3 regions of the Paenibacillus sp. FA6 genome follow, and region 3 is predicted to be linked to each of the others. Evidence: riboswitches for the same ligand, from Rfam matches in the RefSeq annotation. Region 3 holds a riboswitch; each other region holds the start of a gene.
What was found. Region 3 has a riboswitch for cyclic di-GMP ahead of ACP8HI_RS11365 (response regulator). Riboswitches for the same ligand answer to the same signal wherever they lie in the genome.

Region 1: it holds a riboswitch for cyclic di-GMP, as region 3 does, so the genes downstream of both, ACP8HI_RS24335 (methyl-accepting chemotaxis protein) here and ACP8HI_RS11365 (response regulator) in region 3, are expected to answer to the same signal.
Region 2: it holds a riboswitch for cyclic di-GMP, as region 3 does, so the genes downstream of both, ACP8HI_RS02480 (transglutaminase domain-containing protein) here and ACP8HI_RS11365 (response regulator) in region 3, are expected to answer to the same signal.

Annotation. Positions count from the first base shown of each region.
Region 1 covers NZ_CP188820.1:5,396,412-5,404,064, reverse strand. Annotated here, with positions in the region: gene ACP8HI_RS24340 (amino acid adenylation domain-containing protein) at 1-1,238, opposite strand, end outside; gene ACP8HI_RS24335 (methyl-accepting chemotaxis protein) at 1,315-3,078, opposite strand; cyclic di-GMP riboswitch class I at 3,252-3,335, opposite strand; gene ACP8HI_RS24330 (YolD-like family protein) at 3,627-3,878, shown strand; gene cysK (cysteine synthase A) at 4,065-4,979, opposite strand; gene pepT (peptidase T) at 5,182-6,414, shown strand; gene ACP8HI_RS24315 (M50 family metallopeptidase) at 6,515-7,201, opposite strand; gene ACP8HI_RS24310 (NADH-dependent flavin oxidoreductase) at 7,284-7,653, opposite strand, start outside.
Region 2 covers NZ_CP188820.1:533,726-541,378, reverse strand. Annotated here, with positions in the region: gene ACP8HI_RS02485 (response regulator) at 1-788, opposite strand, end outside; gene ACP8HI_RS02480 (transglutaminase domain-containing protein) at 912-1,718, opposite strand; cyclic di-GMP riboswitch class I at 1,732-1,813, opposite strand; gene ACP8HI_RS02475 (AEC family transporter) at 1,946-2,866, shown strand; gene glgD (glucose-1-phosphate adenylyltransferase subunit GlgD) at 3,096-4,199, opposite strand; gene ACP8HI_RS02465 (glucose-1-phosphate adenylyltransferase) at 4,196-5,365, opposite strand; gene ACP8HI_RS02460 (methyl-accepting chemotaxis protein) at 5,601-7,340, shown strand; gene ACP8HI_RS02455 (hypothetical protein) at 7,408-7,653, opposite strand, start outside.
Region 3 covers NZ_CP188820.1:2,431,964-2,439,616, reverse strand. Annotated here, with positions in the region: gene ACP8HI_RS11385 (ABC transporter permease subunit) at 1-382, shown strand, start outside; gene ACP8HI_RS11380 (carbohydrate ABC transporter permease) at 386-1,258, shown strand; gene ACP8HI_RS11375 (CehA/McbA family metallohydrolase) at 1,275-2,576, shown strand; gene ACP8HI_RS11370 (MFS transporter) at 2,522-3,799, shown strand; cyclic di-GMP riboswitch class I at 3,794-3,874, shown strand; gene ACP8HI_RS11365 (response regulator) at 3,944-4,207, shown strand; gene ACP8HI_RS11360 (flagellar assembly protein A) at 4,235-5,014, shown strand; gene ACP8HI_RS11355 (FapA family protein) at 5,018-6,097, shown strand; partial or broken gene ACP8HI_RS11350 (PilZ domain-containing protein) at 6,472-6,789, shown strand; gene ACP8HI_RS11345 (winged helix-turn-helix transcriptional regulator) at 6,780-6,881, shown strand; partial or broken gene ACP8HI_RS11340 (winged helix-turn-helix transcriptional regulator) at 6,928-7,064, opposite strand; gene ACP8HI_RS11335 (NAD(P)H oxidoreductase) at 7,308-7,653, shown strand, end outside.

The DNA.
Region 1 (7,653 bases), 3.0 Mb from region 3:
TTGGTTCCCAAGGCAAGATTTACAACGCCTGCATGTGCGATCATGGCCCCTTTGGGCTTACCTGTAGATCCGGAGGTATAGATGACATAAGCCATATCATCGGGATCACTGATCACATCAACGGGACCCTCGGAATACATTTCAAGCTGCTTGTCCAGACAAAATACAGCGACTTCTGATTCATTCCCATTCAGTAGGTCCGCTAACTTAGATGTATATTGATCTTTTGTAATAACGATGTGAGATTGAGTATCTGTAATAATGTAGAAATTACGATCATCAGGATGCTCCGGGTCTAGAGGAATGTAGGCTCCTCCAGCCTTCAACACGCCCAACATGCTTATAATGGCTTCGATGCTTCTCTCCATGAAGATAGATACAAATTCACCTTTGGTAAGTCCCTTGTGTATCAGCATATGAGCTACTTGATTCGATAAACAGTCCAATTGACTGTATGTTAAGCTCCCCTGGTCAGAGGAAAGAGCGATCTTACCAGGAAAGCGATTTACCACGGATTCAAGCATTGCCGGAATCGTTAATGTAACTGACCAATCCTTGGTCGTGTTATTGAGCTCGGCATAAGCTTCCATATCTTCTTCGGTCAAAATAGGTATACTCCCTATGGAAACCGCACCGTTAACCAATCCAGCATTCACAATACACTGGAAATGACGTGCGAATTTACGGATCGTATTCTCTTTGAATAAATTGTTATGATATGTGATATGAGCTACCCACAAGCCTTCCTCTTCACGAACAAACCAATTAAGAACGCTATCTTCCATCTTATTGTCTTCTCCGTAAATCGTCTTCATAAAGGATGAATGCCCCGTCATTAATTCGATCTCTGACAGCGATAAGCTAGCAGCATAAGTGCTGTTTAGTTTTTCTGTTATATTCTTAAATAGTTGCTGAAATGAAATATCTCCTTCCCAAACCATTCGTAGTGGTAATACATTCCCACTATGATCATTGACTCCAACAATGAAATCTCTTTCGCCAGTCATTCTGTGTAGAAACGCATAATAGCAACTGAGCATCCATGCTTTTATGTCATAATGGTTGTGAACATGGTTCATTTGTTCTGCATTTACGTCTAGTACAAAGGTCGTTTTCTGTACCTCCCTAGATGCAAGATGTTTAGGGAAATCTGTATAGATATCCAATGCAGACAGAGGAGATTGCAGTTCTTGCACCCAATATTCTTTCATACTTTCTGATTTCAATGTGGTATTCATCAACAACCGCTCCTTATTTATCTCTCTAGAAGTACAGTATGAGGGGGATAATAAGCTAACATTCGATATGCTTATTTTAGACTTTCAATCCAATAACTAACTCCTCAAGCCTACCGGAAATTTGATTTAGATGCTCCGCGGTATCAACCATTTTATTAGAAGATATACGTTGCTCATGAGCACTTGACTTGATCTCCTCTGATACTTCCGCATTCCTCTCTGCTATGACCGCAAGATGCTTAATGGAAGCTGTAATTTGTTCTGTCTCTGCTACCATTTCCTCTGTTGCAGCAGAAACTTCCTGAATCTGACTTGTAACTGATTCTGTAGCCGTTAGTAAAGCATTAAATAACGTTCCTGTTTCTTTCACAATCTCTATTCCCACTTCAACATTACGTTCCCCTTCATTAATTGCATCTACTGCAGTTTGAGTTTCCTTTTGAATGAAGTGGATTAACTCCGTAATTTGTTCAGCTGATTTTCTCGACTCTTCCGCTAGCTTCTTCACCTCATTGGCTACAACAGCAAAGCCGCGTCCCTCTTCGCCAGCTCTAGCCGCCTCAATACTAGCATTTAAAGATAGTAATTGTGTTTGCGTAGCGATTTGGGTAATTACCTGTACGATTTCGCCAATTTGTCCAGAGCGATTCTGTAATTGTTCGATCGAACCCACTGAATTTAGTACTGATTTATGAATAGAGTCCATCTGATGCATGACTTTACCTACATTCTCGCTACCTTGCTCTGATTGGTCTCTCATTTCCATGGACGTATCAGATAGTAGATTGGTGCTTCCTGCAATAGTGCTAACCCCTGAAGATATTTCCTCAAGCGATGTAACGCTTTCTGAAATGGACTTACTTTGCTGAGATGCCTGTTCTGATATCTCCTCAATATTAGTAGTAATCTCCATTGAAATTTCCTGGTTATCTTCCAGAGTAGAGAACAACTCTTTAGATTGCTCAGCCGATTGTATAGATACGGATTTAATAGTCGTTACCAATCGATTAATATTGATAACAGTCGCATTAAACTTTTCTGCTACTTGACCAAGTTCATCCTTGCTTGTCGGCAGTTGAACGTTAAAGTCACCTTCACTTAATTTCTCTAGAGCATTCATCAAATGCTTCACGGGTGCAAAGGTTCGTTTCGTTATGAAATATTGCATCGCTAAAATAACAATTAAAGTAGCAAGCAAGGCTAGCGCGGTATATTTCAACAATGCCTGCTTTCCGTCCATAATTAAGCTAGCATCAACATCTATGCCCATATAAGCGAATATATTCCCTTCGCTATCTTGATAAGGTGAGAGAACGGTTATCCACGTACCGTAGTCATCATCATACGGATTGGTAAAGGTCAGTTCTTTCGTCTTTAACATTTCTCTGACACCGTCTGCGTGAATGGTAGGTTGTGGATACATACCTCCTAGGTTAAGTCCATCTGCCATAAGCATGTCCAATACCTCATCTGAAAAAGCAATGATTGATGTTTCATTGTTATTCACAAGTTCAGGACCAAATAGATAGCCTTGAGCAACATTGGGATGCATAACGGGTAATTCCCCAAAGACTTCTGCCATTTTCCTCTGTATCGTTGAGTTACGGTCTGTATTAGCTTTCGCTTCATTAGCCTCTTCCTGTGTTACTTTTCCTTTCCACGATTCCATGATTTTTTGTGAATCCGACTCCAACTGTTTCGTGAGAACTTCTCCCTGAATATAGTAGCTAGCTACTATTAGTATCACGCCTGTTAAAATAATAGATAAACTAGTCCACATCATAATTTTAGTGACAATACTTCTGTTATTGATCGATTTAAACACTTGTGGTAACTTCATTTCCTATCTCCTCTTTATCTGTATAGTATGGCGCTTCATTATGTGCTCTCAGGTTGCTGGAACTTCTATAGTGACACCTTCCCTCCTTATCATTCAAATCAAGACTCACCCATAATAAATAACAAAAAAAGATGATCTACAAAGACTGACTTAACAGCCGTAGATCACCAATTTTTTGCAACTGGCTGACTACCCCTAAGGATTTAGTCCCTTTAGCTTTGCGTCACTACTTTTCAGTAATTTTGCTGAAAACACGTTATGAAATTGTAAATAAAATCATCTAAATGGTAGTAATCAACAATTTGTTTCATTTTACTATGTATTTGTAACTATTTCCATCACTTCTTAGAAAGTTTTCAAAATATTTCGTCTAAATATGTAGAATTTTGGTCCAATGTACCCATTTTTTTTATTAAAAGGAACGATTAGTTTAGGATGATATTTATGGATTAGCTTATTTATAGCCTCTGGGTCCTAATGGGAATGACTTCAATACCATTTGACGGTATACTGGAGATTCGATCTTGTTGTGTAAGGGAGGGATTTATATGGCTAAGCCAAAGGTCGCAAAGAGACCCACACGTGATGAATTTGAATTAGAAGAACTAGGCAACCAATTAGTCGAAGCAAAGAACGAGGAAAGTGACATTGTATTAACGGTTTGGGGATGGCAAGAACAGGTGCGTGGTCAGATCGTGCTTATGGACTCTAGAACCCGATTAGTTCATATGCAGCATGATATGGAACTCACGAAGGTACCTTTTCTAGATATTATGAAAGTGGACTATCCAAGAGATTAATCACATGGAAATTATACGCCCTAGGAACATTAGCTTTCCATGGGCGTGATATAGAATGTACTCCTCATGAATTACGGATGTAGGAAAGAAAGAAATAAGTGCTTAGATGATGGAAGGTGACGATGCTGGGTCACCGCACCACCCAGCACATAAACTCCCCGACCAAGGGCGCCGGAAGTGCCTTTCTTAGAATAACTCCATGCTCAAGTATCGTTCACCCGTATCAGGAGCTATACATACTACTCTCTTGCCAGTACCTAATTTCTTAGCTACCTGTATCGCCGCATAGACAGATGCACCCGAGGAAGGTCCTACAAGAATGCCCTCAAGACGAGCTAGATCCTTCATCATTCCAACGGCATCCACATCAGAAATCTGAATAATTTCATTATATACCGCTATATTCAGAATTTTTGGAATAAAGCCTGGACTCGTGCCCACTAATTTATGCGGACCGGGTTGACCGCCAGAAAGAACGGGAGATCCTTGAGGTTCAACAACAGCGATATGAATATTAGGCAAATGTTCACGTAACTTCTCGCCTGTACCTGTAATCGTACCTCCTGTACCTGCCGTAGCTACAAATGCATCCAAACGATAATCCATCTGCTCCAATATTTCCGGAGCGGTCGTGATGCGGTGAATATCAGGATTAGCGGGATTCTCGAACTGCTGAGGTATGAAACTCCCAGCAATTTCTCCACTGAGTTCCAGTGCCTTAGCAATAGCACCGGGCATTCTTTCACTACTTGGGGTTAGAACAACCTCTGCTCCGTATGCTTTTAGAATATTGATTCGTTCCTTGGACATATTATCAGGCATGATAAGAATAGCCTTATATCCTTTGGCCGCTGCAATCATGGCTAACCCAATACCTGTATTACCGCTGGTTGGTTCAATAATTGTCCCCCCCGGGATGAGTAGACCCATTCTTTCGGCTGTATCAATGAGATTAAAGGCCGCTCGATCTTTCACACTTCCTGAAGGGTTGAACATTTCCAACTTTACGTATACCTCTGCTGCACCTTCTGGTACGGTACGATTTAAGCGAACCATAGGTGTCTGCCCAATAAGTTCTGTTACACTATGTACGATTTTCATGGTATATATATCTCTCTCCTTTGCCTATATAAGTATACATATCGGATTTAACTACTTCCCGCTAAATTTCTACTAGAATACCACAAAACTATTGGATTCACAAAAATAGAAATGATAGATGATCATTCCGCTATACGTAGCGTTGTTTTAACGAGTTTGTTATATTTATGTTCAATTTAATTAAATCTAAGGAGAGATTCGAATGAAACAAGAGCTAATTGAAAGATTTATTTCCTACGCCAAAGTAGATACACAGTCTAATGAAGACATGGATACATGTCCTACAACCGCTGGACAGCTAACACTCGCTCGTATGCTACTGGATGAGCTTCAAACGATCGGTATGGACGAAATAACGATGGATGAGAATGGTTATGTTATGGCTACTCTTCCATCCAACAGTGAGAAGCAAGTGGATACGATTGGATTTCTAGCTCACTTGGATACGGCAACAGACTTTACAGGAACGAATGTTAATCCACAAATTATTGAGCACTATTCTGGACAAAATATAACGTTGAACGAATCCTTAAACATTGTGCTGTCACCTTCCGACTTTCCTAGTTTAGAAGAATATACAGGTCACACACTCATTACGACCGATGGCACTACACTTCTAGGAGCAGATAATAAAGCTGGTATTGCTGAGATTATGACAGCTATGGCAACCCTCATCCAACATCCAGAGATCAAGCATGGAAGAATAAGAGTCGCCTTCACCCCCGATGAAGAGATCGGACGAGGCCCTGAGCGGTTCGACGTTGCAGCATTCAATGCTACTTATGCGTACACTGTTGATGGTGGTCCACTCGGCGAATTGGAATATGAGAGCTTTAATGCAGCCGCGGCCAAGATCACTTGTCATGGGAATAATATTCACCCCGGAACAGCGAAAGGCAAAATGGTCAACTCTGCTAAAATAGCTATGGAGCTTCAAAGCATGTTACCACAAGAAGAAGCCCCCGAATTAACGGATGGATATGATGGATTCTATCATTTGCTCTCTATTCATGGAGATGTTGAACAGACTACACTTCAATACATTATCCGAGACTTTAACAAAGACAATTTCCATACCAGAAAAAAAAATATTGAACACATTGTTCATGTCCTTAATGCAAAATACGGTCCGAATTCCATTGTTCTTAATATGAGAGATCAATACTATAATATGAAAGAAAAAATCGAACCCGTAAAGGAAATCGTCGATATTGCCTATGAAGCAATGACGAATCTGGCTATTGTGCCGATCATCCGACCTATTCGTGGGGGCACAGATGGTTCACAGCTATCATACATGGGATTGCCTACACCGAATATCTTCACTGGGGGAGAAAACTTCCACGGGAAATTCGAATATATCTCGGTAGACAATATGATCAAAGCAACCCAAACTGTAATTGAAATTGCTCGCCTCTATGAAGAAAAGGCTTAATTCGATGTCTTCCAACTCTCGACTGAAGTCACAGGTTTACGAAAACGACTTATTAAACATAGAGATGCCTATCTAAGTTACTCGACAGGCATCTCTATGTTTAATTATTTCGTTCCCGATGGGAAGGCTCTTTCCAACTACGTAAAAATAAATGGAGAGAAGATCGAGCACAGACAAGCGCTATAGCAAGAAATAATAACGCCCAAAATACGGTCGGTACATGTGTCCACCTAGCTAGATTAGATGCATCCCCTGCACTCTTCCCCAGTAATGATTGTATAACGAGGAATAACGGTCCCATCACAGATTCCTCCAATGTCAGGAATGCCAACAATCCAAAATACATATTCCGTATCATCGGTGGCAAATATAGCATGATGATATTTAGAACAATGAAGCCCGCAAGCCAGATCACCCCATAACCCTGATGTACAAAAAGGATAATCATCAACAGTGCAATGGTCGTTAACAGCACTAATCCCCACTTCTGCCACTGCTTATACATCCAATAGAACAACAATACGGCAGTTAACGATGCTGTGATATAACCAGCAAGTCCAATAAATATAGCACTCCATAACGAGGTCATAGTCGAATATGTAACACCACTGTGGTTTGCATTCAATTCAATAGATAATACGCTACCAGATGTGAACAACGTCATCACCGCATGAGCGAATTCATGAATCATCGTATCCATCGTCCGGAACAAATAACTCATTGGAATGAATCGTGTCAACATAGCCGATCCGAGTAGTATAAGAATTGTTTTCATCCATTTATTCATAGCATTGTCTCCTCAGCACCAGTGTCTTCATTCTAGAATGCTACATCTGAGTCCTCCCGGTTATAAAATCTGCATCGAGAAATTAAACGACAGGAAACCAACCTGGTCTGCTTATGATACCTTTCCACAATGGATCTGGTATGACAAGCTGCTCTTGGGCACTTGTGCTCACAGTTGTAGCAATGTCCGCTTCCCGTCCTGTTTGAACCTTTTCCACCCAATCAGGTTCTACGATCAGTTCTCTACCTAACGCAATCAAAGGAATATTCATCTTCAATGCCTTCAAAGCATCATCTGCCGTTTGAATAGAACCCACACCTATAATCGGAACAAGACCAGCAATTTGGTCCCTAATGAACTCCATCCGCGAACGACCATCCACCTCTACACCGCGTCGTGGAGCGGACCAGAAATCCATCGTAGAAATATGAATATAATCCAGGTCTTTCTCT
Region 2 (7,653 bases), 1.9 Mb from region 3:
TATAATTTCATGATTTCTATATAGTTATCTAATGATTCAATTGATAGAGGTGAAGCTGAACCTAATCTAGTCTCCCATTCTTCTACGTCTAACAGAACATGATCGATATTCAGTACATAACCTTCCATTGAGTTCACAATTTGAAAATGTTCATCATAGGGTGCCAATGTTTTTCGTATGTGATAAATAGCAGTATATAACTGTGAATATACTTTGTCCTGTTCATACTCTGGCCACAGCAGATCAATCAATACAGATTTACGAACTAATTGACCACGATGTTGTAGTAAATATAGGAACAATTCCTGCGCTTTTGACGTCCGCCATTGAATCACAGAGAATAGATTATTAGACACTTCGACGGTGACTTGCCTAAATATATTCATCCTCATTCTATTAGTATAACTCACAACTTGATCTTGTTTAGATTCTACGTATCCGGTAATGCGTTCCATCGTTTTGTTCAACCGATCAAATCTAATAGGTTTCACTATATAATCCAATGCATTCAGTTCAAAAGCCTTAACGGCATATTCATTATATGCCGTTACAAACACAATATATATATCTGGCTTCTTCTCCAGAATCTGTTCTGCTAACTCAATCCCATTTATTTCTGGTAAGTTGATATCCAAAAAAACTAAATCCACATCTTGAAGAAGAATCTCTCTTCTTCCAACAATCGGATCTATAAATTTACCTATTATTTCTATGTTTGAAAGTTTCATAAGTTGGCGCTCTAAATAATCTACAGCAAGCTGTTCATCATCTACAAGAATCACTTTCATTAAGAACATACTCCTTATTTGTGGAATTGGGTAACACTGAATTCCTTATGTTAACAATATCATGATTTCTAAAAACAAAGAAGCCACGAACATATTGTTCAAGGCTTCTCATAAATATTATCATTAGTACTGTTTGGTTGCCGAATACTTTGTTGCATCTTTGATCATCGTAAACGCTGTTGTAGTACCGTTCCAGCCTGCATCAGTCGTTGTATCGATAGTAACCCATTTATTGTTCACATATACTTCATTCCAAGCGTGATAGGTATCCACATAACTAGTCGTACCCATAACAAGCTTAGTAGGAATATCTACACTCCGAAGCATCGCTGCGAACAAAGTAGAATACCCATAGCAAATATCTTTCTTCGACGACAATGTCTGATCGATCTGAGGGAAATAATCTGCAGGAACATTCGCTGCTAGTTTATGATCATATTTAATATTATTAATGACATAATTATAAATTATGGTTACCTTCTCGGTATCCGTTTTTACATTTTCCGTTAATTCTTTCGCCTTTTTAATGGCTTGATTCGTATCATTCCAATTCACATTCTGAATCGAGTTCAAATATACTGTTGCGCTATCACTCAGATCAAGCGTGATCGTATCTGTGTGTACAACTCGATATTTGTTTCCCGTTGCTTGTTCAAGAATGCTAACTGTATAATTACCGTTGCCCAATTGAAGGGGAAATACTTCCGCTTGCTTGCTAACCGTTAAATCATAAGTATATTTCTCCTCGCCCTTAACGATTACGAGTTTTGTCTGAACTTTCGCCTTCACGTCGTACTTCACACTAATAATTCCCTTGTCTACATTAGCTTCATCTAACCAGCTAGTCCCTACTGCAGCACGGACTGTTACTCCATTAAATAAAGAGATCACTATCACAAGTGTCGCCACAAATAGCATGAATTTCCGCACAAATAAAACTCCCTTCGGTGGCTAGGCTACCATCTTAACAAGAAGGCCCTATAGCTTTGCGTCCCTACCTTTCGATAGGTTTGCCGTTATCGTAATAAAGTTCTGTATCTGCCTATCGTATCATAACCCTCTGTTATAACAAAGTTATTCTTCTAAGTCCTATCGGACATAAGTGCTATAATGGGAAGATCATTTCGATTCTATCACTCGCAGAGGAAGTTGAATTTATGATTGTAGACATCATGTTAGAAGTCGTATTACCCGTATTCGTACTCATTGGAATTGGATCTTGGATGCAGCGCGTATTCCGCCTAGACCTATATACTTTAGCCAAAATAAACTTTTACTGTATCACACCTGCTGCTGTCTTCATGAGTATGTATCATTCAGATATATCAGGAGAGCTACTGGGGACAATCACGCTATTCTACGCACTATATGTTCTTATCCTCTACTTGATTGGTTCACTGCTATCCCGTTATATGAAGCTTAGCAAGGGGATGAAGGCCGCATTCAATAATAGTATTATGCTGGATAATTCGGGGAACTACGGCATGCCTGTCAACGCTTTAGTCTTTAATGGTGATCCATTAGCCTCCTCCATTCAAGCATTAATCATGTCACTTCAGAGCCTACTGACCTTTACATATGGTGTGCTCTCTATCCAAGGGGCGAAGCTTAAAGGAAACTACAGAAGTGTATTGATTGGTTTTCTCAAAATGCCTGTCCCCTACGCATTAGGTATCGGATTGCTCCTTCGTGCGCTGAAGGCTCCTCTTCCAATCTTTATCTCTCAACCGCTAACCTATGCACAGCAATCCATGGTCGCTGTCGCATTGCTAACGCTTGGAGCACAAATCGTGAAATATCCGTTACGCTTGTATCGGTTAGATGTGTATGTGAGTGTATTCGTGCGCCTTCTGATCGGACCCGCAATTGGTTGTTTACTCGTATACACTTTGGGGTTACATGGTATCCCCGCACAAGCTTTACTCATCGCTTCAGGTATGCCAACAGGCGTTAACTCATCCATTCTGGCTGAAGAGTATCATAACGAACCCGATTTCGCCGCACAAACCGTGTTGATTTCCACTTTATTGAATGTCGTCACGATTACTGCGTTGATCTCTTTGGCGAGAACTTTTTAAGGATCAACATATAAGTAGTATCAACAAAGGTCTGATAAAGCAAAAGCAGCTCTCTTCTGACGAGGAATGAGCTGCTCTTTTAGATTTCCAATCCCTTTTACCTTATGCAGAGAACCTTTACGGTTCAGCATTTTGTTGTGGACCCATTGAATATGTCTCCAAGACCGGAGTCTTAATGTGACTGCAGTATATCATGACTACGGAGTTCAAGAGTCTACGTAATTCCCTATCAAATAACCTTCCGCTTCACAGCGACAAACGGCGCTCGCTCATGTCCTATTAACGTTCTATCTGCCTTAACGATGACATCCTTATCAATAATAGCCTGTTCGATGGAGGTGTTCTCATGGATCACACCGTTCTGCATCACAATACTATTTCTTACGGTCGCACCTTTACGAATATGGACCCCACGAAATAGAATGGAGTTCTCGACACGCCCTTCAATGACACATCCATTGGCCACCATGGAATTACTTGTATGACCGGAAGCTAAGTGTCGTGCTGGGGGCTCATCTTTTATTTTCGTATAAATAAGTCCTGGCTTAAAGAATAACTCTCTCCACACATTCGGATTCAGAAGATTCATGCTGTGCTTGTAGTAACTGTTCAATGTATTAATAACTCCTAGATACCCCTGATGCGAATAACCATATATATTCAACCGACCAAGATTGGCACGAATCGCATCCTTCATAAGGCTATGATGACCTTCTGCTAAAGATGCTTCTATTAGATCTAGCAGTAGACTTTTCTTAAGAAAGAACATCTCCATGGATACCTTATCGCCATGCGGTGATGAATTCGGTTCCCAGATCGACGTCACTCGACCTTTATCATCCATTCCAATCCGTGTTGAGAATGAATCGACATCACTCGTATCTTTATATACTACGGTGATGTCTGCTCTAGTGCTATTGTGGAATTCCTGTAATCCGTTAAAGTCGATATTACATACCATGTAGCTTCGGGAGATCAAGACATACTCCTCACTACTTCGATGTAGATAATCTCTATGAGCATTTAATGCGTGTAAATCTCCATTGGAACCATCCAGACCTTCCTTCATAGGAGGAAGAATGAACAGCCCAGACCTTTTTCTGTCTAGATCCCATTCCTTCCCTGATCCTAAATGATCCATTAATGAACGATATTTCGTATGTGTGAATATTCCAACATTCGTAATTCCAGAGTTAACCATACTTGATAGAATGAAATCAATGAGGCGGTAGCGACCGGCAAACGGAACAGATCCGATATTTCGATGATACGTAAGTTCTTCCAACTGATCTGTCTCATTCACCATATTGATAATTCCCATAACATTCTTCATGTCAACATCTGCTCCTTCAAGTGTAAGAATTCCGAAGGGATTGATTCATGATTTCCTACAAGAGTAACTTCATCAGTGTCAGGTGACCCTACTTTACTTCCATCCCCAATGATGGATCCTTCACCTACGATAGCTTTATAGATCGTTACATTCTCTCCAATTTTGGCATTAGGCATGATAACGGAATCGATGATCACACTCCCCACTCCAATCTCAACGCCATAGAACAAGACTGAGTGCTTCACTTCTCCAAATACAATGCAGCCTTCATTCACAAGAGAATTAACAATGTTAGCAGAATCTGCGATATATTGAGGGGGTTGATTCGGATTCAGAGAGTAAATACGCCACTTACGATCATCTAATTTCAGAGTAGTCTCATCATCCAACAAGTCCATATTCGCTTCCCACAGGCTATCAATCGTCCCGACATCTTTCCAGTATCCCTCGAAAGGATAGGCCGATAATTGTATACCATCTTCCAACATCGTAGGAATAATATCTTTCCCGAAATCATGACTGGATTGCGCCTCGGCGGCATCATTCTCCAAGTATTGTTTCAGCGTCTTCCATGTGTACATATACACCCCCATGGAGGCGAGATTGCTTGTACTATCCTTTGGTTTCTCCTGAAATTGAGTCACTCTATGCTTATCATCCACGCTTAGAATTCCGAAACGGTTCACATCTTTCCATTCGACTTCAATAACAGCGATCGTTGCATCAGCTTTTTGTTCTTTGTGAAAATGTAGCATTCGCTCATAATCCATTTTGTAAATATGGTCACCAGATATAATAAGTACATATTCAGGATTGTATTGTTCAATATAATCGATGTTCTGATATATAGCATCTGCGGTTCCTTTGTACCAATCCCCACCTTTTCGCTTGATAAATGGAGGTAGAATCGAGACTCCACCTTCTTTACGATCCAAATCCCATGGTTTTCCAATACCGATATAGTGGTTCAATACTTGAGGATGATACTGCGTTAATACCCCAACTGTATCAATACCTGAATTCGTGCAATTACTGAGTGTGAAATCGATAATACGATACTTGCCACCGAAGAACACAGCAGGTTTAGCTATTTTTCTAGTTAGCTTTCCTAAGCGTTTCCCCTCTCCTCCAGCTAATAGCATGGCTATGCATTCCTTTTTCTTCATCACATAACCCTCCCTCACGACATTCGAATCCTTCTCCCGCTTCGTACTATATTCAGAGTATCCGTCTATATCCTAAATGGGATAGTACTGCAAATATATGTGAGCTTGGACAGGATTATGACTGCCGATTGACAACATCCGTCCTTCTTATAGGTCTTAGGGCATACATTTAACTCAATTTTATTCGTATATATTCCGATAGTATTTAGATAGACACATAAAAGGAGAGAAACACATGAAGAAGTTCTTTGAAAAGATCAGAAATTATCGAAAAAATCAAACCATTACCCAGCAACTCATCCTGATGCTAGTAGTCGTAACACTCGTAAGTATTGGGTCAGGAACCAGCAATATTATATCCAACCGAGCGGTATCAGAGAGCATCAAGGATTCACAATATGCAACAGAACAAGAAAAGAGTTACGTAGAAGTAGCTGATAAAATGCAACGGGATCTAATATGGATGATCGATATGATAGAGACTGGAAACAGAGATAATCGAGTAAGTATGCTGCAGGATATCGAAAGCCTTCCTCAGGAAATGGAATCTCTTACTTTACAATTCAGTGCTTTTGACAAGTACTTAAATTTAACCGAAGGTACATTTGTGAATTACGTTAATGTTCTAAATATGGTCTATGCTACCTTGCTTGAAGTCCATCCACAGATAACACCTGAACTCACGGACTTCGATAGGCGCATATTAAAACAGAAACTCATGAGTACCTACACTTCAGTTTTATCTTATAGTAAGTCCACGATAAATGATAAATTCCAGGAAGTGTTACAAGAAAATCAGACTATTCTAAGCCAAAGTGTATCTAGAGCCAACATAGCCATCTATATTAGTAGTGCAATCCTTATCCTTATACCGTTCTTGATGATTATGAACTTTATCACTAGAATTCGAAAAGGATTATCAGGCATCATGAGTCGTATTGATTCCTATCAAAATAGTGACTTCACTTATGAAGGGAATTTAATTCGTAGTGATGAATTCGGCACGATAGATCAGAAGCTCGCTGTCATGGGAACCAATCTTCGGAATACGATTCAATCTACCCTCGACATTAGCAACAATGTCATGAAGATATCGCAACGTATGGAAGACATTGCTCAAGATAACAAAGAAGCGTCTATTACAGTGAAGAAGGAAATTGATGATAGCGCACCCGTTCTTTTATCTCAACTGGACGAGACCACATCTATATCTGCAGTAACCGAGCAAGTGTCTGCTAGTTCTCAGCAAATCACGGCATCCAGTGAATATATTAATGACAATATGCAGTTAATGAAAGATTCTTCACACGTTGGTGTCAAGCATATGAATGAGGTCGTTAAATTAGTTGATCGGACGGGAAATGAATTTGAACAGTTAATGCAGGTGTTCGATACGATGTCCGAACGATATAACCATATCGAACAGACCCTGTCCGGCATTCAAAATGTGAATACCCAGACCAATCTATTATCCTTGAATGCCTCGATCGAAGCAGCTAGAGCGGGTGAACATGGAAGAGGATTTGCTGTTGTTGCTGATGAAATTCGTAAATTATCGGAGAATACCAAATCACTCTCTGAGGAGATTAATACAGACCTAGTGCTTATCCATTCGAATATGACCTCTTGTGGACAAAGTCTAGCTACCTTCTCAAGTGTTATTCAGGAAACGAAAGTTATTTCTGAAAAGTCTAGCACAACATTCCAAGAGTTGGAATCACAAAGTTCCATTCTAGCTGGTCAAGTTAGTGAAATCACGGTGGCCATTGGTGAAATCTCCATGAGTATGGGTAATATTGTTAATTCAGTTGAGACATTATCCACCTCATCCTCTGAGGTAAATACACGTATTCAACTTGTAAGTGAAGTTTCTCAAGGTCAGAATGAAATATCCGATCAATTATATGAACTAACCCACACATTAAAGAATGCTTCAACAAGCTTAAAAGAAAGCACAGACACTTTTAAGGTGTAACTCAATCATGATTCTATAACAAACGGCCCCATACGCGAGTTACCTGCGTGCGCGGGGCCGTTTATTATTACACTTCTACTTTCCGATCAATTAGTTTCACCATGATATAAAGGAAGGCTATGGAACAGATCAGTTCAAAGATAAACATCCCTATAGAGTTACCTGAGAAATACATTGAGTTAAAATCAGTATTTGTTGACATGCCACTTGCTGCATTATCAAATTCAACCGAAAAAATTCGAATTAATCCCCCATTATACTCCCCAAAAAATTTAGATTCTATCCAGGTTAGCCCATTCACAATAAGGAAAAA
Region 3 (7,653 bases):
GTGGAAAGACATGGGTTACAACTGTATTTTGTTTCTGGCCGGCATTGCGGCGATCAGCCCATCGTTATACGAAGCCGCGCGAATGGACGGGGCGACCCGGTGGCAGCAAGTTCGCTTTGTAACGCTGCCGCAGTTGATGAACACGATGAAAGTTATTTTCCTGCTCAATACGCTCGGGATTTTCCGAATTTTTGACCAGATTTTCGTCATGCGCAATCTGGCGATCGCTTCAAAGGTCGACGTGCTTATGATGTATACGTTCCAGAAGGGAATTATGGAAATTCGTTTCGGACCTGCGGCCGCTGCTAGCTTCTTCGTTGTCTTATTTACTATGCTACTCACGGTTATGGTTAGAAAAATAACCCGTTTTGACGAGGTGTAACGAATGGGAATTGAACGATTTGAGAGAATGGGTTGGAAGAATAAGATATTTGACTTTTTGAACGCGGCGTTCCTGTTGCTGCTAATGCTGACGATGATTGTCCCTTTTATTAATGTGGTTGCGCTCGCCTTCTCGTCAGGGATGGCATCCATGCAGCCCGATATTATCCTTTTTCCGAAAGATTTCAGCGTGGAAGGCTTTACGACAGTATGGCAAAATTTAGACCTTTGGCGACCATTCATGAACAGCGTAATCGTCACCGTCGCTGGTACGTTCCTTCATGTTTTATTAACTAGCCTAGCGGGTTACGTGCTTATTCAGCCGCAATTGCCAGGCAAGAAGCTCATCATTTCTTTCATCTTGCTGACGATGATGATTCCGCAAGATGCGATCATGATTCCGCTTTACTTAGTGAATAAAGATTTGCATCTCATTAATACGCTGAGCTCCCTTGTTCTATCGGGTATGGTCTCTGGTTTCTCGATCTTGCTTATGCGCAATTATTTCATGGGTGTCCCTTACGAGATGTCCGAGTCCGCGCAGATTGACGGCGCAGGAATGTTTCGCATCTTCGCGACGATGTACATTCGGCTAGCGAAGTCGGGACTTGCTACGATTACTCTATTCGAATTTGTAAGCCGTTGGAACATGTTGACGGCTCCGGTGCTGTACATTAATGATAGTTCCAAAATCACGCTTCAGGTCGCGCTTAAGTCGATGATTACGGATGCGAGTGCCACTTCAAGCAATGTTCTAATTACTACAAACGTTCGAATGGCCGGAATTCTGATTTCGATTATCCCGTTGATAGCGGTCTATCCTTTCGTTCAGAAATATTTCATGAAGGGACTTATGCTTGGCGCTAACAAAGAATAGAGAGGGCGAAGACATCATGGAGATTATCTCAACGCTGTCCTTGAATAGATGGATTGCTAAGGAAGAAGAAAAGACTTACATCGAAGTTCCATTCGCAGTTGAAGGTCGGATCGAACGGATAGAGGTGCAGTATACTTACGAACATTCGGATGGCACAACCGTAATCGATATTGGACTCGGCTCGCCGGAACGAATCGTAGGCTGGAGCGGGGGGGCCAGGGATTCGTTCTTCGTCGGACTGGGCAAAGCGACACCGGGCTACTTGGCCGGTCTCATTCCAGCAGGGGAATGGTATGTCCTGTTAGGTGCATATCGTGTGCCGGAGGGTGGATGCAGGGTGCAAATCAACTTGAAGTTTGTCCACAATCATCCGCGATGGATGAAGGGCGATTTGCATATGCACGGTGTTCACAGCGACGGTTCCTACTCAATCGCGGATGCGATTCAATCTGGTAAGGACAGAGGGCTTGAATTTATGGCCTTTACAGATCACAATAACGCCTCACAGAACTTATCTACCTTGGCAGCCGACGATCAGCTTGTGCTCATCCCCGGGGTAGAACTGACGAGTTACAAGGGACATGCTAATTTGCTCGGACAACTGGATGCGCTGGACGACTTCCGGGTTTTGACACCGGAACAGGCGACGGCCACTTTGCAGCGGGCGGCGGATATGGGCGCATTCGTCTCGTTGAATCATCCGTTCGACCCAGATTGTCCTTGGGAGCTAGGCTTTGATGTTCCATACGATGCGATCGAAGTGTGGAATGGGCCGTGGCGTCCGCTTAATGAGACAGCTGTCCGTTGGTGGCAAGAGCAGTTGGTATCCGGACGCAAGCTCGTGGCGATCGGAGGGAGCGACACGCACAGACCTCATCCTTATGTTGCACACGGAATACCTACGACTTATGTTCGCGCTGAAGCGGAATCGAAGGAGGAGATACTTCGAGCGATCAGGCAAGGGCGCGTAGTGCTTTCGTTTAATACAGACGAGACATTCATCGATCTGTCCATCGATCTGTCCATCGGGAAGGCTGGCGTTGGAGATACGGTGATCGTGGACGAAGAAAAGGAATATGAACTAGCGGTGAGAATAACCGGTGCTGCGGGAGATAAAGTGCAGCTATGGTCCGATCAAGGTTTGGAGCAGGAATGGATCGTAGCAAACGAAGGTATATATTTTTTCCCTGTTGAGGCAGATCGCTTGTTCTACCGCGTGGAGTCGAACCGTCACCTGGCGGATCTGGACTTGACGATTACTTCTTGCCTGACCAATCCGATCTATATCCACAGATTGACGGTGGGGGCATCAGGTTGAACTTGCAAGAAATCACGGAAACCAGCGTAAGTGTCCGTACAAAATTGTCTAAGCCGGCAAAGACGCTATTATCTGTAAACGGGTTAAACGGATTAGGAATGAACCTGTCGAGCTTATTCATTAATGTGTATTGGTACAAGTTGACGCAAGACATGTCAATTACATTGCTTTTCACATTGGTCTCATACGTGGCATGGTTACCAGCCTTTGCACTTGCGGGATGGTTCAGCAAGCGGTTTTCCCGCAAGAGCGCAATCGTAATCGGGACGATAACGCAGCTTGCGTTCTATGGGGTGGTCCTCTTTTACGGTGAGCAGTCGGCTCATTGGATACCCCAGCTTGGCGTGCTCTACGGTGTCGGAGCGGGCTTTTATTGGCTCGGTATCAACGTATTGACGGTCAAACTGACCTCTCCGTCGAACCGAGATTGGTTTAACGGGGCGAATGGGATGATTGGTTCTATCACAGGCATGCTGGGCCCGTTGCTAGCGGGTTGGACAGTGTCTGCTACACCTGATCGAATCGGTTATCCGCTCGTATTTGGCGCGGCATTCCTGTGCTTTTTGTTGTCAATGTTAGCCTCATTTCAGCTCCCTGATGAGACTTCGCGGAAACCGTTCCAAGTGCGCAGCATGCTGGGGATACTAAGACAGGCTGAATGGCGACGTCTGACATTTGCGTTCGTAGCGTTGGCATTCCGTGAAGGCGTACTATCCGCTGCGATCGGCTTATGGGTATTTGTATCGACGCAAAGCGAAGGAACAACCGGACAATTCGCATTCCTGACTACCTTGTTGTCTGTAGTCAGCTTTTATGTGGTAGGTCGATTCGCTCAGGAGCACCACTATCGAGGATTGCTCACCGTGGGCACGACCTTGTTCAGCCTGTCCATGGTTGGCATTTCTATTCACATGAATCAGAGCACATTGCTGCTGTATGGGATTATGGATGCGATTAGCAGGCCGATCTTCGACACGCCTTTTAATACTCTAGCTTACAACTATGTTAGCCGATTTGACCTGGGCGGAAAAATCAGTACGGAGCTCGTCGTTTGGCGAGAATTTGCCCTCAGTGTAGGCCGTATTTCAAGTGTCGGGATGCTAGTCATGTTGTATAAATGGACGGACCCCGATTTGACGTTAGGTTTGTTCTTGGGCGTGATTTTCCTTGTCGGGTTGCTGCCTCTCCTACTCGTTTGGAAGGTCGTAACCGCTAGGAATTAACAAAATCCCATCTACAGTAGGGACGCAAAACTATGGACCTAACGAAGATGATTCTATGGTCGCCAAGTTACCGAAGGTGAGGTGAAAGTTTAAAAACATCACTCATTTGAGGATGTTTTTATTTTTGTATTTGGAGGGGTAAATATGGCAAGAATCATTATTGCTGATGACTCCTACTTTTCGATACTTGATTTATTAATTGTCGATTTTCAAATGCCTAATGTGGATGGCATTTCGCTTATTGAAGAGATAGCTAACGAGGATCCCGATGCAAAATTCATACAATGCACAATTTCGATTAAAAAGTTACAGAATAATCCGAGAATGAACAAGAGTGTTTCGGTAATCACAAAACGGTTTAATAAAACCAAGTTTATCGAATCTCTTACCACAGTCTTAGCAAACTAATCTTGAAAGACAAGGGAGGCGTTACCAATGTCAAATCATATCAGTGAACAAGAAATAATAAAGTTATTGAGTAAACTCGACCAGAATTCTCACTCACATGAACGAGAAGGAAAAGGATCATCTTCAACTATGCGTATGTTTAACCTAGATGATGAGATCATAGATGGATTCATTAAGGTCGAGCATGGAAAGATCATTGTTGGGAATTCTTCCAATGGGGGTAAAGTTCCTACTTTAAATGCAAAAGCTCCAGTCAAGCTCTGGATAGATGGAAAAGAGATAAGTAAAGAGAATAAAGTTACTTCTGAAAGCTTGCTAGAGTGGGAGATTGAAGAAAAGCCCTTATTCGAGATCTTAGTATCGGAAGACAAGTTAGACGCATATTTAACAATTAATCGCTCTCAGAGATATGCGTGGTCGTTAGAAGATAAAACTCTTGAATTAAGTGTAATACTTACTGCTGAGGAAGATACATCAATCATTTTGGAGACCTTCAATCTGCAAGATATTCTTACAGTAGTTGAAAATATGAACATTAAGATGAATCTTGATGTAGCAGTCGTACAAATGGAAATCTGTCAGCCTTCTCATCGGCCAGTAAAAATCGCAAGAGGTAAACCGCCTGTTCGAGGTCAGGATGCCCAACTGGATATGTTCTTCTCGGAAAATATTGAGAATATCTTTACCGAGGTTAGAGGTTTAGTTGATTATAAAAATTACATGAACATTCCATCCGTCAAGTCTGGAGATGTCATTGCTAAGAAAACACCACCTGTTGAAGGACAAACGGGGTATGATGTGTTTTGAAATGTGTTGCTTTCTGATCCGGTTAAGGATATTCGTATTGTTGGGAAGGATAACGTAGAGATTACACTAGATTCCATTGTTATTGCTAAAAAAGAGGGAAGACCTCGAGTTACGGGTAATCAAATTAAGTACTTTGACATCAATACGTCTTACCTTGTGCCAGGTAACGTTGATGTACAAATAGGCAATATTGTATTTTCAGGTGACGTGATAGTCTACGGTGATGTCATGGATAACATGATTATTGAATCACTGGGAAACATTTATGTCGCAGGCAGCGTTTTTAATTCGACTTTAACAGCCACTGGTAGTATCGCTGTGATGGGAAATGTCATCGGAAGTAATCTGTACTCAGGTTATTTTGGCATGCTCTATAACAGACTCTATAAATGTTCTAAACAGCTCATGGACATCCTTAAAGAAATGATTGAAAGCACAAATATACTATTGAATGAAATCGTTAAGAAGAAAATGCAGGCAACGTATGGCCAAGTGTTGCTACTAATAACGGAAAGCAAATATCAACAAGTATGGGATCTTGTGAAAGAATTGTTGGGGGTTATTACAATCATACAGCCTTACAATGAAGATGAACTGCAACAACTGAAAAACTATTTGGAGATATTCTTGCAGCAAACAAAAATAGTGGAAATCATGACAGCTGTGAGAATGGAGAATTTCTTGCGAGTATTGAAGGAAACATTTATGAGAGTCGCTTTAAGTCAGGAATCGCAAGTCCAAATCAACATAAACCAAAGTCAGAACTCAACATTAAAATCGAATGGAGACATCTTTATCCGAAAAGAAGGCGTTATCCAATGCGACCTTTATTCAGAAGGGAATATCATTTTCTATCTGTACAATTCCGTTTGTCGAGGATCCAAGCTTGAAGCAGGAGATACGATCTCTGTCATGAATGTTGGTGGGATTACAGGCGTAGGGACAACCCTTAAAGCAACAAAGAAAATTATTGTAAAGAAAATGTTTGAAGGTCGAGTTATCATTGATCGGCTGAGCATAGATATCTTTGAGCCGATTGAAGATAAGACATTTGATCGTAACAGTTTTAAACAGCTGGATTGAGAAAGTGGGCGATTATTATCGATAATACATAGTTTATCGGAAGAAAGTTAAGTATAAATATTTATTCCAAGCAAGGCAGCCTGCATCTACCTGAGCACAGTATACTAAATGATCATCATCTTGTTCTCTTACAACAACTCGGTATCGAATTATGGATTGAGGATACTAAACTTGTCACAGAATTAATTATGAAGAGATGGTTTCAGAAGTTCGAATGATTTATGAGAAGATACTCAACAATACGGAGCAGCTTTCAAATCGACAGATTCAGAAGCGGGTAATACCGAAGATTCAAGAATTGTGTATTAGTTTAAATATATCCAATGTTATATTGGAGTTAAGTAAAAAGTAGACGTGAAGAAGCATTTCGTTATGAATTTCCCGAACCATTAAAGGGCGAGTTTCAAATTACGAAAATGAATGGAAAGATGGTAGAAAGTCATTTTGGAGATATGGAAATTATTGATATTAGTTTGCATGGGGCCCAAATATGTACCGAATACGACTTTCGGATTAGTGGTAATGAAATTGAGCTGACATTGTATTTTCAAATTATGTCGATTGAATTTTCGATTCCTGGGGTTCTTACCCATCAAGAGCCTTATGGGAAGGAATTTAATTGCGGCATTCATTTTAAAACGGATGATGCGATTCGCCAACAGCTGACAGATGAACTTAAGGCATATGCTTAATCCCCGGTATTACGCAAAAAATGCTGACCACTCAACTAAGAGACCTGGAAAAGGTTCATGTCGACAATTCCAAGGTTTTGGAAGAGGTTTAACTGTACAAAGTAAATTTATACACTCAAAAGAATCGGTATTTGGGATTTCAGACGTCCGTTTCCGTCCTGACATCAAATGATAGATGATTAAAGGCTTCCATTTCCCCCCCCCATTACTTCTAATGCCGCCTCCACTCCAACTTTATACTTCTTTAGTACGCTATTTTTCCTCTTTTCAGTCATCTCTTATTCCTCCGTTAAAGGCTGTGTATTTTCTAGGAACATAGCATTCATTCACTTTGTCCGTTATTCAGGTAAGTTTCTAGGGCATCTATCTAGGGCACTTCTATGTTCCTATGGCACCTGTATCATCCTATAGAACTTGAAAGTGCGTACTTCCATGTTATTTTAGTACTGTTTATAATAGCATCAGCCATTGATTATGGCTACAAGTTAGCTATTGAGAAAGGTAGTGAAGATACAAGTATGAGAGTATTAATCGTTGTTTCGCACCCGAGAAAAGATTCCCTGACCTTTAAGGTTGCCGATCGTTTCGTACAAGGTCTTGCCGAGGCTGGCCACGACTATGAGATATTGGATTTACACGGGATTGGCTTTGACCCTGTTTTAAAAGGAGTAGATGAACCTGACGGGTCAGCTGCGGAACAGTCCTTTTCCCCTGAGGTGGAAATGGAAATAAGGCGAATGAAGGAGCATGATGCCTTGGCATTTATTTTTCCGATTTGGTGGTGGCATTTGCCAGCCATGCTAAAAGGCTATATTGACCGTGTATGGAACAATGGGTTTGCCTACGGTTCGAAGCAGCTTCATC